Regions from separate parts of the Lactococcus cremoris subsp. cremoris KW2 genome, predicted to be linked through region 2. Evidence: predicted binding sites of a transcription regulator. Region 2 holds the regulator's gene; each other region holds the start of a gene.
The links. The regulator Rex, encoded in region 2, represses fermentation and respiration genes when NADH is low (regulators of the CRP and FNR family bind a similar motif). The targets are predictions, from matches to a motif close to TTGTGAANTANTTCACAA.

Region 1 (5,896 bases), 180 kb from region 2:
AATTCCATAGACAAACTTGTCGGATTTAGTTTTTTCAGGCGGTAAATCATTCAAAAGGCTCTCACATTCAAGCTGAGGATTTGACTCTCCGCTCTCAAGAATAGCATAATCACTGGCTTCTTCAAAAAAATGCTCAATGATATTTTTATCATTCTCTGTGAGAATTCTAAGTTCAAAATACATTTATTCCACTTCCAGTTGTTCAATTATTTTGAAAATCTCGGAGCTGTCAGTAACATTCAACTCTGTCAGTAATTTTTTTACTTCTGACAACTTATCTGTCAGTGATTTTTTAGCTCCTTCAAGCCCTAAATGCGCAACATAAGTCGACTTTTCTTCTAAAACATCCTTTCCAGGTGTCTTACCCAGTTCAGCAAAAGTGGCCGTCACATCTAAAATATCATCACGAATTTGAAAAGCTAATCCTAAAATTTGTCCGACTACACGAAGTTTTTCGATTTCTTGGTTTGTTTTTTGGGCCACGATTCCAGCAGCCACAAAAGGAAAAGTTAAAAGTCGACCCGTTTTTAATCGATGAATTTGCTCAATCTGAGTCAAAGTTAAATCTTTACCTTCACCAGCCATATCCAAAATTTGACCAGCAACCATTCCATACGAGCCCGAGGCATAAGCCAATTCGCGGGTCAATGATACAATTGTTTGCGCCGACAATTCGCTACTTGAAAGAACATAAAAAGGGTCGAAAAATAAAGTATCCCCAGCCAGAATTGCTGTCGCTTCATCAAATTTTTTATGATTCGTCAACTTTCCACGACGATAATCATCATTGTCCATCGCAGGCAAGTCATCATGAATTAACGAGCCCGTATGAATCATTTCAAGCGCTGCGGCTACTTGATAATGGGCCGTTGTAACTTCCAAATCAAAAGCTTCCAAAAGATTCAAAAAAAGGAGAGGACGAATTCGTTTACCGCCCGCCATTAAGGAATATTTTGCTGGCTCAGCTAATCCTTTTGGAAATTCAGCGCTTTCATAAAATTCAGTTAAAAAATGTTCTAGCTTTAATATCTTCGTATCCATTACCCTAATTATACCAAAAATCACGGTTAAAAACCGTGATTATTTAAGTAAAATTTATTTTATATCTAAAACCCTGTAAGGAAGAAGGTTACGTAGAACTAGTGGTAAATACTCTATATTTTATAATTTTTGAATGATTTCTAGACTAATTAAGAGATTATCTCTAAAATTTTGTTCAAATTCTGTCAGACAATTGATGTAATGATACAAACAATACCTCCCAAGCTCCTCATCCTTTTCAGCCAAATACTCTAATGACAATAACTGATAGAGGAGACTTTTAATCAAAATACGTTCTTTCATAATTTTGATTTCCTGTCCTTCTATTAAAGGAAAATGTTCAGAAAGGTATCTGTCTACTGCAACCACAGGGTCATTTCCCTCTTTGACATTTATAACAATTGCTAGTAGTTTTGAGATCATATTAAAAGGAGCATCCTGGCAATATTCTCACTTGTTCTCTCAACGTTTTTAGGACCCTCAAGGATGGCTTCAGATAAGACTTGGGCTTTTGCTTGTATCCCAAATATAGCGGTCATTCCTTCATCATAAAGAACTTCTACATCTTTACCAATATACCCTGCCAAAGCAAAACATGGTTTGTGATATTTCTTTGCAATTCGAGAAACGCCAAACGGCGCCTTTCCGAATTTAGTTTGAAAATCCATTCCCCCCTCACCTGTAAAAACATTATCAGCTTCTTTTATTTTTTCATCAAGACCTGTTGTTTCAGCTACAATATCAATTCCAAGCTGCATTTTTGCATTGGTAAAAGCAATCAAACCTGCACCCAAACCACCAGCTGCTCCTGCACCAGGTAAATCTTTGATGTCTTTACCAAGGGTATTGAAAATAACATCTGCGTAATGTTCCAGATTATGATCCAACTTACTTATCATTTCTGCGGTGGCCCCTTTTTGAGGGCCAAATACAACGGATGCTCCCGTTTCCCCCACTAAAGGGTTGGTCACATCACTTGCAATGATAATTTCAATGTCTTTAACACGTACATCAAAATCTGTCATATCAACTTTAGCAAGTTGGTCAAGAAATCCTCCGCCAAGTGGAATAGAACGATTATACTCATCAAGAAATTTTGCGCCTAAGGCTCTTGCCATTCCTGAACCCCCATCATTCGTTGCACTACCTCCAATACCAATAATAATTTTTTTGACTCCAGCATCAATAGCTGCTTTAATCAACTCACCCGTTCCATAAGTAGATGTGATTAAGGGATTTCTATCATTTTTTTCTACTAATTCTAACCCACTAGCCTTAGCCATTTCAATTACAGCCGTATTTGAATTACCTAGTATTCCAAAATAGGCATCGACACGAGTTCCATCTAATGGTCCTGAGACCGTCTTATAAACTCGAAGTCCAGCGGTCGCATCAACTAATGAGTCTGTTGTTCCTTCTCCACCATCTGCCATCGGAATTGATATAATATCAGCATCTGGGAATACTTTTTTTATTCCGCGTTCCATTGCTTGACACACTTCTTTTGCTGACATACTCTCCTTAAAAGAATCTGGTGCCAGTACAAATTTTTTCACCATTTTTCTTCAATCCTTTCTAACTCTTTAAATTATTCCATACATAATTGTTGCCACTACTGTCGTCGTAAAACCAACCAAACTTTCAAAAGGATAGACTTTCATTCTATCTTTAATAGACAAATGCATCGCATCCCGTGTGATATGGAAATAATTTCCTTGTGGTACGGCGTCAAGAACTGTTCCGCCTGCATTGACCATTACTGCTGCACCAAGCGCAGAGGTTCCAGTTCCTAAAATGGCTTTCCCAAAAGAACCTGTCGTTAATATAACTGCTGTAGAAGTAGAACCAACAGCAAGACTCATTAGCATTGCTGCAAGTGGAGCTAAGAATGTTCCAGAAATTCCTGAGTGTTGAATAAGTAAAACAACCTCTTTAGCCAAGTTTGATGCTGATATCAGACCAGCAAGCGCACCTGCACCAATCAAAATCAGTACTGTATCTTGAATTTTTTTCAAACCAGCAGTCGAATATTCAATAATTTTATTAGCTCTTCCCATGGCAATTGTCCCAATAATTGAAGCAAAAGGCAAAATATAAAGTGAATCAATTTTTAAATTAGTTAAAAATTTCAAACCAAGCATGGTTCCTATTGGATTAACCATTAATAATATAATCGCTAAAACAGGAGCAATCAATGCCTTTCTTAGAGGCATTAAATTTTTTTCTTCGGCAAGTCCATCTAAATCATGCTCAGCAACTCGATTCCCTTTATTTTTTAAAAGTGTTGCTAGCAAGACTGCCATTGCTAAACCAAATACTGCTGGAATAAAACTTGCAATCATCACATCGGCCAAGTTAACATGAAAACCACCAGCTGCTGCAATAGTGTTTGGGTTTGGTGAAATCGCATTACCCGCTTTTCCACCTCCCGATAGAGCAACTAAAAGTGCTAATTTCCCAATATTTGACCTTTTCCCAACGGCCAAAGCTATCGGTGCAACAATAAGCACAGCCACTGGAATAAAAACTCCAACAGCGGTTAAAATCATTGCTGATAGAGCGAGTGAAAAAATTGCTAAACGATCACCCAATTTAACAACAATTGCATTAGCAATAGATTCAGCAGCTCCTGACTCCATCATTACTCCAGCCAGAAAACCCGCCGCTAGAACTCGAATAGCTGTTCCCATGATACTTGAGGTTCCTGCTGTAAGAATTGTTACTGTATCAACCAATGATTCTCCGCCTAAAAGGCAACCGGCAATTGCACCAATAAACAAACTATAGGTTGGATTAAATTTGATTAGAATAAGACCTATGGCAACTAACAAACCAATAATTGCAGCCCACCAAGGAACTATTGTAGCGATATTCATTTTAATTTACCTCAAAATACAAACTTTCTACTTTATGTTAATGTCGACATCGAATTATAATAACGCACTAAACAAGTTTTATAATTCGTTTTATATTATATTCCTTTCGCCTCATTCATGAAAGGGCTTACGAACTATTTTTGTGAATTATTTATCAGGTTAAAAATGTTACCTGTAACACTTTAATTTTTTCTTTTCTTGTCTCTATCCCGCCTGTATTTTAATAACTTAAAAGCAAAATCTAGCTGTGAGAATTGTTTCAAATCTCGTGGATTATAACCTGTTTTCTCATAAATTTTATTTAATTTATTTTGAAAAGTATTTTTATGAATAAATAATTCTGCTGCTCCATGAATGATTGAACCATTATGATTTGCGTAGGCCTCGAAAATTTCTTGGAATTCATTGATTTCTTCATCGCTAAGTGATTGAAAAATTTTATTTAGATAGTCTTTTCTTGTCTGTCTATCAACAGCAGATAAAATCAACTCCAAATCTAAATCATCATAAAATACTAAAAAGGATTGTTTGTCATTTCTTAAACTGGAAAAAATAGTATCACATTCTTTTTTGCTTTTCCATAGCTCATTATCTATTGCGATTGAACAACTCACAGCAAAAACTATCTTATTATTCGTCTTTTGACTAATTTCTTTAGAAATTTTTTCAAGAAGTGAAGCGAAATCTTTTTTTTGTTGGGTCTCCATAATAATAACCACTTCAAGATGAGAAACATTGTAAACTGCATTTTTATAAACTTTAAGATACTTATGTAATATGGATAAAACTTGTTCGGCTTCCTCAAAAGGAAGTTCATCACGAAAATTTCCAACAATTACATTTCTTGATATGTTCCTTTTAAAATTCAACATCTTAAATAAGTATTCTGCCATTTCTTCATCCCTATTTTTTGAAATAAGGATATTTATTAAGGAATTATAGTTTTTTTGTTGATTGGCTTTTAATAGTTGGTTAAGATTTTCTCTAATAAGAATTTCTGTCATTTTTTTAATTGTATTCCCTAATGAGATAACTTTTCTAGGTTCTCCCGTAATACCAATCACAGCAACAATTTCATCACCAACCACTACTGGTAGATTAACCCCTTTAATTGCTCCAGAATATTCATCATCATGATGGACAATCACATCTACTCTATTTTGAACAACTTTTATGGCCGCCATATGCAGAGTTCCAATTCTCTTCTCATCAGTACTTGCAATAATTTTCCCCGTGTTGTCAATAAAATTAATATTGTAGTGGATAATTTCTTTTAAGTCTTTGACAATTTGTTTTGCAATCTTTGCATTTAATTCCATCCTAAAACCCCTCTTGAAAGTCTTTTCTTATTACCAAGTATACAACAAATGTAGCTCAAATCTCAGTAGTATACGTAACTTTATTAACTAATAAAATCTTCTCGAAAATAGTTCGTATAACATTTTGTTTTTAATATTAAAAAGCACCTGATTCTTCAGGTACTTTTTGTGCAATGGGTCACCAATAACATGAACACTTATTAATATTCTTTTTGTTCAGCTGAAAATTCACTTTCATTATCATCTTTACCGACGATTTTGACTAAAGTTTGTTCGGCTTCATTAAGTGTTTTTTTCAATGTCTCAGAAATTTTCATTCCTTTTTGAAATTCAGCAATTGCATCTTCCAACGCAACATCACCAGATTCTAACTTACGTACGATATTTTCTAATTCTGCTAAATTATCTTCAAATTTTACTTCTTCTTTTTTTGTTGCCATTTTTATTTTACCTCCACTTTTACTTGTCCGTCAGTTAATTCCACATCAAGTGCCTGACCTTTTTTTACATCGTTTACGGATTTAATGATTTTTCCATTTTCGTCAGTAATTAGGGAAAAACCACGCGCTTTTATTTTTGAAATATCTAATAAAAGCAAAGACTGATAGAGTTGCTCGGTCTTATTTTTTTTACTTTCAACAATTTTACTATAGGTTGGAA
Region 2 (5,896 bases):
CAATTATTTTTGGAAGTATTTTCTTTATTTGTCTTAGAAAATTAAAAAATAAATCTTCTAAGATTGCCTTAGGAATTCTCTGCTTGATATTGATTGCAACAGTCATGTTTTCAAGAATTTTTGTAGGGGTCCATTATCCGAGTGATACAATTGGTGGTTTCCTAGAAGGAATGAGTCTATTGTTGTTCACTTATCCGACATTTATTAAATACCAAGAAGCAGCTAAAAAAGCCAATTAATTATTAATTGGCTTTTATTATTGTTGCAATTCAGATTATACCAATTTTCGTTTCTTAGATAAAATTAGATTATTTTTCCTTGACATGAACCGAAAAGTGTATTATAATGCTATTTATAAATAAAAAATTAGAAAATAATTAACTATACCAATTTAATTGGTGAGTTAAGTGGAGCTTTATTATGTGTGGGATTGTTGGTGTTGTAGGTAGCAAAAATGCAACTGATATTTTGATGCAAGGACTTGAAAAACTCGAATATCGTGGATACGATTCAGCAGGAATTTTTGTAAATGGTCAAAAAACGGCTGCAAAATTAGTTAAATCAGTGGGACGTATTGCAGATTTAAGAGCTAAGCTTGGGATTGATGTTTCGGGGACAAGTGGGATTGGACATACCCGTTGGGCAACTCATGGAAAACCAACAGAAGACAACGCTCATCCTCATACTTCAAGTTCTGGTCGTTTCGTTTTGGTTCATAATGGGGTCATTGAAAACTTTGTAGAACTTAAAAATGAATTTTTGATGAATGACAGCTTTAAAGGACAAACTGATACTGAAATTGCTGTTCACTTAATTGCTAAGTTTGTAGAAGAAGAAAATTTGACAACTCTTGAAGCGTTCAAAAAAGCTTTGAAATTAATTCAAGGATCATATGCTTTCGCGCTCATGGACAGAGAAGATGCAGATTTAATCTATGTAGCAAAAAATAAATCTCCACTCCTCATTGGACTTGGCGATGGTTATAATATGGTTTGTTCAGACGCAATGGCAATGATTCGTGAAACATCAGAATTTATGGAAATTCATGATAAAGAGCTAGTTGTTTTGACAAAAGATAAGGTTGAAGTGATGGACTATGAAGGTCAAATAATTTCACGCGATTCTTATACTGCTGAACTTGATTTGTCAGATATTGGAAAAGGAACTTATCCATTCTATATGCTTAAAGAGATTGATGAACAACCAGCTGTCATGCGTAAACTGATTGCGACTTATACCAATGGAGATGGCACGATGAAAGTTGATCAAGACATTATCAAAGGTATTCAAGAAGCAGACCGTATCTATATTATTGCTGCTGGTACCTCTTATCATGCTGGTTTTGGTGCGAAAATGATGCTTGAAGCACTTACGGATACTCCTGTTGAACTTGGTCTTGCATCAGAGTGGGGCTATGATATGCCATTATTGAGCAAAAAACCATTCTTTATCTTCCTTTCACAATCTGGGGAAACAGCAGATAGTCGCCAAGTTTTAGTAAAAGTAAATGAATTAGGACTTCCTAGCTTAACTGTTACAAATGTTCCGGGCTCTACCTTGTCTCGCGAAGCGACTTACACAATGTTAATTGGAGCTGGTCCTGAAATTGCGGTAGCTTCAACAAAAGCTTATACTGGTCAGATTGCAACTTTGGCTTTTCTTGCCAAGGCAGTTGGGGAAGCAGAGGGTCAAGCAAAAGCTAAAGACTTTGATTTGGTTAAAGAACTCTCTTTAGTGGCTCAATCTATTGAGTCTACTTTATCTGAAAAAGATGAGATTGCGGCTATTGTATCAGAACTATTACCAACAACGCGCAGCGCCTTTTATATTGGTCGTAAACAAGACTATTATGTTGCAATGGAAGCTTCGCTTAAATTAAAAGAAATTTCTTATATCCAATGTGAAGGATTTGCAGCTGGAGAATTAAAACATGGAACGATTTCATTGATTGAAAAAGGGACTCCAGTTCTTGCTTTGATTTCTAATAATGAAGAAGTAGCAGCCCATACTCGTGGTAATGTGATGGAAACTGTGGCGCGTGGTGCCTCAGCAATTACAATCGTTGAAGAAGGAGTGGCACGTGAAGATGATACAATTGTAATCAATCAAGTTCACCCTTATTTGTCAGCAATTTCAATGGTTATCCCAACACAATTGATTGCTTACTATGCCTCAATGCAACGTGGTCTTGACGTTGATAAACCCCGTAATTTGGCTAAAGCAGTAACAGTAGAATAAAAATTTACTGACAGAAAGGTCAGTAATAAAATATAAAAAAGTTCTGATTCTGTCAGAACTTTTTTATATTTTTTTAATTTGTCAGTGACAAACGATTTGTTTTTTCGTATAAGTAAGTATGTACGAATTAAAAGAGAAATCTTATCCAATGCAACCAAGAGAGCGTTTAGAACTTTTAGGTGAAGAGTATTTGTCTGATGTTGAGTTACTTGCAATATTATTGCGGACGGGTCGGAAAAAATACTCATCATTAAATTTAGCTTTAGAACTTTTGCAACATTTTGGGACATTGGATAATTTTCGCAAAGCATCTATTAGTGAACTCAAGGAGATTTCGGGTATTGGGCAAACAAAAGCTATTGAATTACGAGCAATGATTGAACTTGGAAAAAGAATACAAACGACAACCAGAAAACGTTATGGCCAAGTTTTAAGTTCAAAAGAATATGGCATGAGTCTTGCTTTTGAAATGCAAAATTTTGAGCAAGAACATCTTACTGCGACCTATTTAGATGGACAAAATCAGATTATTGAGAAGAAAACTATTTTTATCGGAGCAGTTAATCATGCAACTGCTAGTCCTCGAGAGATCCTTTACCATGCAATAAAAAATCTCTCGGTTGGTTTATTAGTCGCACATAATCACCCTTCGGGCAATTTACAACCCAGTCAAGCAGATAAAATTTTTACAAAAAAATTAAAAAATGCTTGTGATAATATAGGAATTAATTTTATTGATCATATTATTGTGGGAGCGGGGAATTATTATAGTTTTCGAGAGAGAGATAGCAACTTATTTTAGTTGATTAGTCTTAACTTCCAAAATATAATTAATGATTAACTCGATTGAAGATATGCTGGAATTAGTACTAAATAATAAACTAAAATTTGTGAAAAAATTAAAATGATGATGGCTTGAAAATAAAATACCTAAGCACACGAAGGCCTAGGTATCATTAATAGTTTTGATAAAATTTTGCTTGTCTTTTATTCTTCTTGAGCTCCCATGAAGAATAACAAGGTTTGCAATTCTTTAGTTAAATCAATAGATTGGACAACAACATCTGAAGGGACTTTCAAGCGAATAGGTGCAAAGTTAAGAAAGCCTTTGATTCCTGCTTTGACAAGAGTATCAACCACTTCCTGAGCGTTTTCCTTACGAACAGATAGAATGGCTGTTTTTATGTCTGATTTCTTAACATTCTTTTCTAAATCAGAAATATTATAAATTGGAATGCCATCATCTGTTTGAGTCCCAACTAGTGGATTTCCAGAAATATCGTAGGCCTGAGTAATTCTCATTTTATTTCTGTCTTGAAATTGATAATGAAGAAGCGCACGTCCAAGGTTTCCGACCCCAATCAATGCGATATGAGTTTCTTGATCTTGTCCAAGAAGTTCTCCAAAGAAATCACGAAGAACTTTTGTTTCATATCCGTAGCCTCGTCGTCCTAATTCCCCAAAGAGAGAAAAATCACGACGAATTGTGGCAGCATCTACCCCAATTTTTTCAGAAATAAGTTGTGAATTTGTGCGTGTCACATTCTCTTCGACTAGACTTTTGAAAAGTCGATAGTATTGTGGCAACCTTTTTGCAGTTGCTTTTGGTAAGCTTTTGCTTGGTTTATGGTCAGTCATTGTTATACCTCAAAAATGTAATTCATATTTATTAAAACTAATCATGATTAGTTTCTTTGTGATAATTTTATCAAAAATTTGTGAAATTATCAAACAAAAGGAATGAAGAAGAGGACTAAAATGAGTAAAAAATAAAAATTCTTAAAAAAAATTAATTTTACTCTTTTAATTGTGGCGCTTTCATGGTAGAATAGAATTATGAAAAATAGATAGGGAGAAAATATGATTAAAATTTATCTTAGTGGTTCATGCTCGTCTTGTAGAAAAGCTAAAAAATGGTTGAGAAAACGGCATATTGAATTTGAAGAAATTAATTTAACTAAAGACATCATGGAGAAAGATGATTTAATCAAGATTTTGTCCCTCACAGAAAATGGTTTGGAAGATGTCATTGCTACCCGAGGAAAAACTTACTCTGGTTTAAACCATAATTTTGATGAATTGGGCTTAGAGGAGGCTTATAGATTGATTCAAGAAAATCCTCGTCTTCTAAAACGTCCATTAATTTTTGATGAGCAAAGATTATTGATTGGTTTCAATGAGGACGGGATTAGAGCATTTATACCACCTGAAGTTCGTAGAGTAGAATTAAGAGAAAGATTAATCTTAATTTAATAATATTTTTAAAAAACTTATCAAATTTGATAGGTTTTTTTATGACACTATTTGAGAAAACTACAAAATATATCGTTTAAATGCTATAATAGAAGGACTGCTTTTTCTATGAAATATAAGAAAAAAATCAGGGATAAAAAGGTTTAAGATTTAACGAAGAGGATTAATAATAATGATTTTATTGCAAGGAAATGGAATCGCACGAACTTTTGGTGGCGATGTCTTATTTGAAAACATTAGTTTCAGCCTACAAGACCATTCAAGAATAGCTTTAGTTGGACGAAACGGTGCTGGTAAATCAACTTTGCTTAAAATTATTGCTGGGGTTGAAGAAGCAAGTCGTGGAACCATTTCAAAAACAAAAGACTTAAGCATGAATTATTTGGCTCAGGATACTGGCTTAAATTCGCAAAGGACAATTTTTGCCGAAATGTTGTCTGTTTTTGACCAGCTTCGTCAAATGGAAAAGCAATTGCGTCAAATGGAACTGCAAATGGGAGAACTTGGCGCTGATGAATTGACGCTTTTAATGAAGCGCTATGATTCATTGTCAGAAGAATTTCGCATGAAAAACGGCTTTACTTATGAGTCTGAAATTAAGTCAGTTTTAAATGGTTTTCGTTTTGATGAGTCAATGTGGGAACGTGAAATTTCAAGTTTATCAGGTGGACAAAAAACGCGTTTAGCCCTAGCGAAAATGCTTTTAGAAAAACCACAGCTGTTGATTTTGGACGAACCAACTAACCACTTGGATATTGAAACTTTAGCTTGGCTTGAAAATTATCTTAAAAATTATGATGGTAGTTTACTAATTGTCAGCCATGACCGTTACTTTTTGGATAAGGTAGTCAATGAAGTTTTAGAGTTATCAAGAGGCGAGTTGACTCGTTTTTCTGGTAATTACTCACGTTATGTCGAACAACGGGAGCAAAAACTTCTATTAGAACTTAAAAACTTTGAAAAGCAACAAAAAGAAATTGCAAAATTAGAAGACTATGTTGCCAAAAATCTAGTGCGTGCTTCAACGACCAAAATGGCACAATCGCGTCGTAAAAAATTAGAAAAAATGGATCGACTGGATGCGCCAACGAGCGATGACAAATCGGCTCATGTTACTTTCACCCCGGAAAAAACCTCAGGAAATGTTGTCCTGACCGTGTCAGAGGCTACGGTAGGCTATTCAGACAATCGTCTATCTGGACCAATCAATATTGATGAACGCAAAGGGGAATCTTTGGCTATTGTTGGGCCAAACGGTGTGGGTAAAACGACCTTAATCAAATCCATTGTCGGTCAAATCCCTTTTTTGGCTGGCCAAGCAAAATTGGGTGCCAATGTTACCTTGGGATATTATGATCAAGAACAAGGGCGCTTGACGACTTCAAATACCGTTTTGGACGAATTG
Region 3 (5,896 bases), 200 kb from region 2:
ATGCTGACCGAAATAAATCCCACCTGTCAGTTCGCGAATCACGACAAAATCAACATTTTCAACATTTCGGATTGGCGAAAGGTTTTTCAAAGCTGGGTAAATTTTCAAAGGACGCACATTTGCATAGAGCCCCAATTCTTTCCGCAAAGCAAGTAGTCCTTGCTCTGGTCTTACTTTTGCGTCGTTATATTTAGGGTGACCAATGGCAGCGAGCAAGATGGCGTCAGCATTTTTAACTGCTTGCAAAGTTTCTTCTGGTAAAGGATGACCATGCTTATCAATTGCAATTCCTCCAAAATCTTTGGCTTCTAATTCATATTCAAAAGCAATTTTTTTACTGACAGCTTTTAAAACTCTTAAACCAGCTGACATAATTTCAGGTCCAATCCCATCACCTGCAAGTGTCACAATTTTTTTAGTCATTTTCCTTCACCTTAAATTCCATCATGAGCTGAAATTTGTTCAACCTTTCCTTGTGAGTTTTCTTTCTGTACCAGTACATTCGCATTCATATAAGCAATCGCACTACCTTTTAAGACATCATAATCGACCCCTTTAGCATTAAAAATTGTACCGGTAGCGAGATTTTCGACAGAAACAACGGTTGTTGCTTGTGCATCAATCCCATCAGTCACAGCATCAACAGAATAAGAAATTAATTTTAGTTGATGATTAAAGACTTTATCAATGGCTTGGAAAATTGCATCAACTGAACCAGAACCCTCTCCCTGACTGACATAAATTTCAGCATCTTGGTTTTTGAGTTCGACTAGTGCTTTATGCCCATCAATCTGAACATTATTAAGAATGAAACCAGCCAGATTTTTCACCGTTTCGCCCGTGAATAAAGCATGAATATCAGCGTCAGTAATTTCCTTTTTCTTGTCAGCCAGACGTTTAAAACGTTCAAACAGGTTTGGAAGTTCCTTTGCGTCATATGAAATATTAAGTTCGGTCAGTTTTTCAGTAAATGCATGCCGACCTGACAGTTTCCCGAGTGGTAGTGAATTGTGTTTTATTCCAACAAGTTCTGGACTAATGATTTCATAAGTTTCGGCATTTTTAAGAACACCATCCTGATGAATTCCAGATTCATGAGCGAATGCATTTGCCCCAACAACCGCCTTGTTTTTAGGAATAGCAATTCCTGAAAATTGCGAAATTAATTCTGCTGTTGCCATTGTTTCCGCAAGGACTAAGGGACTTTTCGCCTGATAATAATCCTTACGAATATGCAAAGCAACTGCAATTTCTTCAAGCGCAGCATTTCCAGCCCGTTCGCCAATTCCATTGACCGTACCTTCTACTCTACCCGCTCCAGCTTTAATTGCTGCTAATGAATTTGCTACAGCCATCCCTAAATCATCATGACAATGCGGACTAAAAATAATTTCACGGTCAGCTTTAATATTATCAATCAACATTTTAAATATTTTTCCATATTCTTCCGGAGTTGTATAACCAACAGTATCAGGAATATTGATGTAAGTTGCTCCAGCATCTACTGCTGTTTGAACGGCTTTCAAGAGAAATTCTGGTTCAGTACGTGTCGCATCTTCCGGCGAAAATTCAACAACTTCAACCTGCTCATGAGCATATCTTACGCATTTATCAATCGTTTTTAGAACTTCATCAGGACTTATTTTGAGCTTATATTTCATGTGAATGGGTGAAGTGGCAATAAAAACATGAATTTGCGGATGTTGAGCTTCTCTTACTGCCTCTACTGCTTTATCAATGTCAGTTATAACGCAACGAGCTAATGCTGTTACCGCCGTCTCCTTTAAAGCTTTAGAAATTTGTTTTGCAGCTTCAAAACTATCCGGACTCGCTGCAGGAAAGCCAGCTTCAATCACAGATATCCCCCATTTCTCAAGTTGTTTTGCAATAGTTACCTTCTCGGCTATGGAAAAACTCACGCCAGGTGTTTGTTCGCCATCTCTTAGGCTAGTGTCAAAGAATTCAATTTTTCGCATAATATTACCTCTATTTTTTATTAAGAAACAAAAAAGACGCCCTGAGGACGTCTCTTGGTCCTCGAAATGACTGTTGTCAAATAGGACCTACATATTTTAGCCAAAAAGCTAATGTAGGTCCACCTTGATCAACAACAATGAAAATTGTGTGTATGTCATTTCAAGTTCCTCTTTTTTGTTAATTTACATTATAATACTCTTAATATTTTAAATTGTCAATAAAATAATAATATTTAATGCATTTTTTTGTATTAACAAGAATTTAACAACAAAAAGATTACAATTTCTTTTAAATATCTTTTATAAAGTCCATGGATCAGTTGCTTGTTAATAAATAGACAAGCAATTTTGTTGCTTTTGATAGGGCTAAAATGATTAAATTATAATGGATTATGATGTACCAATAGAATAAGGAGAAAAAATGACTCAAGATTATCGAGTTTTATTATATTATCAATATGTCCCAATCGAAGATGGAGAATCTTTCGCTCAAAAACACCTATCAGACTGTAAGGCCCTAGGCTTAAAAGGACGTATCTTAGTTGCTGACGAAGGAATTAACGGAACTGTTTCAGGAACTGTTGAACAAACGAATGCTTACATGTCACTCATGAAAAATGATTCTCGCTTCACGTCAACAATTTTTAAAATTGATGAAGCCAAACAAAATGCCTTTAAGAAAATGCATGTTCGTTATCGCCCAGAATTGGTTAACTTGAGTTTAGAAGACGATGTTAATCCCTTGGAACTCACAGGTGCTTACCTTGATCCCAAAGAGTTTCGTGAAGCTATGCTTGATGAAAATACAGTTGTCATTGACGCACGAAATGATTATGAGTTTGACCTTGGTCATTTCCGAGGAGCAATTCGCCCTGAAATTAGAAGTTTCCGCGAACTTCCTCAATGGATTCGGGATAACAAAGAACAATTCATGGAAAAACGAGTTTTAACTTATTGTACAGGTGGAATTCGCTGTGAAAAGTTCTCAGGTTGGCTTGTTCGTGAAGGATTTAAAGATGTTGGTCAACTTCATGGCGGAATAGCTACTTACGGTAAAGACCCAGAAGTCCAAGGGGACCTTTGGGATGGACAAATGTATGTCTTTGATAGCCGAATTGCAGTTCCGATTAATCAAAAAGAACACGTCATCGTCGGACGTGATTGGTTTGATGGAAGTCCTTGCGAACGTTATATTAATTGTGGAAATCCAGAATGCAACAGACAAATGTTAGCTTCCAAAGAAAATGAAGCTAAATATCTTGGTGCTTGTTCACATGAATGTCGAGTTCATCCAGATAACCGCTATATCAAAGCTCATCAGCTTTCAAATCAAGAAGTTCAAGAACGCCTTGCTCTACTTGAGAAAGATTTGGCATCATAAAATAAAAAAGTCTATTTGCAAATAGACTTTTTTTATTTTACTTTCATCTTGCTGAAAGTCGCTAATTCTTTAAAACCAGCTTTTTTAATTATTTCTCTTGCATTATCAATTGCCGCCCAATCACGCTTTGCGACATGACTATCCGTTCCTAAAGTAACAAATTCTCCACCTAATTTTTTAAAATTAATCAATAAATCACTATAAAATTGCTGAGTTTTTGATTCACTAAACAATCTCGTATTCACTTCTAAGGCTTTACCTTTTGAAGCCAAGTTTCTTAAAATTTCTAGCAATATCACTTCAAAATCCACAAAATTTATTGATTTATCAGCGTATGCGCCATATCTAGCAACATAATCCAAGTGTCCAAAAGAATTATATAACTCAAAATTTTGAACAATACCTAAACAAGCTAAAAGATATTCTTTTTGAGCTTCTTCTTTAGATTTATTTAGATAAAAATCCGTTCCATCATAGACTTCTATATCATCAATTTCATGGACAGAAGCAATCACAAAATCAAATGGAGCCGAATTGATAAATTCACTAATTTCTGATTTAAATCGTAAATCTATTCCCATTTCCAAACCAATTTTTATTGTAATTTTATCTTTAAACTCTACTTGTAATCTATCGATTTCTCGAAAATACTTGGCTACATTCAACGAAAAATCAATCTCAGGAAAATAAAAATCACGATGTTCTGTAAAACAGATTTCCTCCAAACCATGCTCAATCGCTTCTAAGACATGATTTCTGGGATTTTCCTCACTGTCAGCCGAAAAATAAGAATGCAAATGATAATCTAATTTTTTCATTTAATCTGCCGTCCTTGTGTGAAATTCCTTTTTATTTCCTTCAATCTGATGACGCTCACGCGCTTTTTTCCGCACTTCTTCAAGAGAAAGATCAGTTTGATTCATCAGAACAAACAAATGATAAAGCAAATCATCAATTTCACCCAAGAGTTCAGTCTTATCCGAATTTTTACTAGCGATAATTACCTCACTGGCCTCTTCACCAACTTTCTTTAAAACCTTGTCAACGCCTTGGTCAAGCAAATAATTTGTATATGATTTCTCTACTGGATGTGCTTTTCTGTCAGCGATTTGTTTTTCTAAATCAGCAAAAATATCCGAGTCATCAAAAGGAATGACTTCGTCATAAAAACAAGAATAGGCACCAGTATGACAAGCATTACCTGTCTGCTCAACAAAAACAAGTAAAGTATCCTGGTCACAATCTAAGCGCATTCCTTTTACTTTTTGAAAATGACCCGATTCTTCCCCTTTATGCCAAAGTTTTTGTCTTGAACGTGACCAAAACCAAGTTTCGCCACTTTCAAGCATTTTCTGATAGGCCTCCTCGTTTGTATAAGCCATCATCAAAACTTGCTTCGTTTGATAATCTTGCACAATGACAGGAATGAGCGCCTGCTTTTGAAAATCTGGTTTCATATAATCTCCTTCTTAATTATTCTTGCTGGAATACGATTTTTTATGAGTTCTTCTTTAACTTCATCCACTGTTGCTTCTCCATAATGAAATAAAGAAGCAACAAGGGCCGCATCACTTTTTGTCTTTTCAAAAACATCAATAATATCCGAAATAGAACCACAACCACCACTTGCAACAACGGGAATATTAACTGCAGAGCAAACGGCATTTAACATTTTTAAATCATAGCCTGTTTTTGTACCATCTTTATCCATTGAGGTCAATAAAATCTCCCCTGCACCTAATTTTTCACATTTTTTGGCCCATTCAACTAAATCAATTCCTGCATTTTCTCGCCCACCTTTGATATAAACTTCAAAGCTAGACCCCGATTCATTCGCCTTGGCATCAATCGCAACCACAACGCATTGAACGCCAAATTCATTAGCCGCTTGATGGATAAGTTCAGGATTTTCTATTGCCGCCGAATTTATGGACACTTTGTCAGCTCCACTAGCAAGAATTCTTCTAAAATCGTTAATAGAACGAATTCCTCCACCAACGGTTAATGGAATTGAAAGCTCACGTGCTGCACGTCCGATTAACTCACCAATAATTTCACGTTCTTCAAAAGAAGCCGTTATATCAAGAAAAACAATTTCATCTGCACATTGTTCTTCATATATTTTTGCTATCTCCACTGGGTCACCAATTTCTTTTAGACCAACAAAATTGATTCCCTTAACGACCTTACCATTTTTAATATCAAGACAAGGGATAATTCTTTTTGTTAGCATGATTGAACTCCTTTTCAAGATTAATTTTTCCTTCATAGTAAGCTTTTCCAACAATGATTCCATAGAAATCAGAATCTGCTGCTCGTTGAATATCCGAACTATCCTTTACCCCACCAGAAACAATGACATCTAAAGAAGTTTCTTTTGAAATCTCATCATAAAGTTCAAAATTCGGTCCAGTTAACGTACCGTCCTTGGAAATATCAGTGACAATGACGGTTTTAACACCTATTTTCTCTAAATCTTTTAAAAATGATAGATAAGGAAGAGTTGTTTTTTCTAACCAACCACTCGTTGAGACAAAAC

Region 1: the regulator Rex is predicted to act here: its motif matches at 4,058-4,075, upstream of KW2_RS04110 (GntP family permease).
Region 3: the regulator Rex is predicted to act here: its motif matches at 2,301-2,318, upstream of trhO (oxygen-dependent tRNA uridine(34) hydroxylase TrhO).

What each region holds. Positions count from the first base shown of each region.
Region 1 is NC_022369.1:848,225-854,120, reverse strand. Features, by position in the region: gene KW2_RS04130 (GNAT family N-acetyltransferase) at 1-183, opposite strand, end outside; gene KW2_RS04125 (polyprenyl synthetase family protein) at 184-1,041, opposite strand; gene KW2_RS04120 (hypothetical protein) at 1,162-1,464, opposite strand; gene KW2_RS04115 (glycerate kinase family protein) at 1,461-2,600, opposite strand; gene KW2_RS04110 (GntP family permease) at 2,625-3,917, opposite strand; gene KW2_RS04105 (CdaR family transcriptional regulator) at 4,100-5,236, opposite strand; gene KW2_RS04100 (exodeoxyribonuclease VII small subunit) at 5,437-5,676, opposite strand; gene xseA (exodeoxyribonuclease VII large subunit) at 5,679-5,896, opposite strand, start outside.
Region 2 is NC_022369.1:1,026,309-1,032,204, forward strand. Features, by position in the region: gene KW2_RS04970 (phosphatase PAP2 family protein) at 1-239, shown strand, start outside; gene glmS (glutamine--fructose-6-phosphate transaminase (isomerizing)) at 421-2,238, shown strand; gene radC (RadC family protein) at 2,357-3,040, shown strand; gene KW2_RS04985 (redox-sensing transcriptional repressor Rex) at 3,226-3,876, opposite strand; gene KW2_RS04990 (Spx/MgsR family RNA polymerase-binding regulatory protein) at 4,099-4,491, shown strand; gene KW2_RS04995 (ABC-F family ATP-binding cassette domain-containing protein) at 4,664-5,896, shown strand, end outside.
Region 3 is NC_022369.1:1,223,399-1,229,294, reverse strand. Features, by position in the region: gene leuB (3-isopropylmalate dehydrogenase) at 1-423, opposite strand, end outside; gene KW2_RS05875 (2-isopropylmalate synthase) at 435-1,976, opposite strand; gene trhO (oxygen-dependent tRNA uridine(34) hydroxylase TrhO) at 2,398-3,357, shown strand; gene KW2_RS05865 (histidinol-phosphatase HisJ family protein) at 3,390-4,175, opposite strand; gene hisIE (bifunctional phosphoribosyl-AMP cyclohydrolase/phosphoribosyl-ATP diphosphatase HisIE) at 4,176-4,814, opposite strand; gene hisF (imidazole glycerol phosphate synthase subunit HisF) at 4,811-5,590, opposite strand; gene hisA (1-(5-phosphoribosyl)-5-[(5-phosphoribosylamino)methylideneamino]imidazole-4-carboxamide isomerase) at 5,559-5,896, opposite strand, start outside.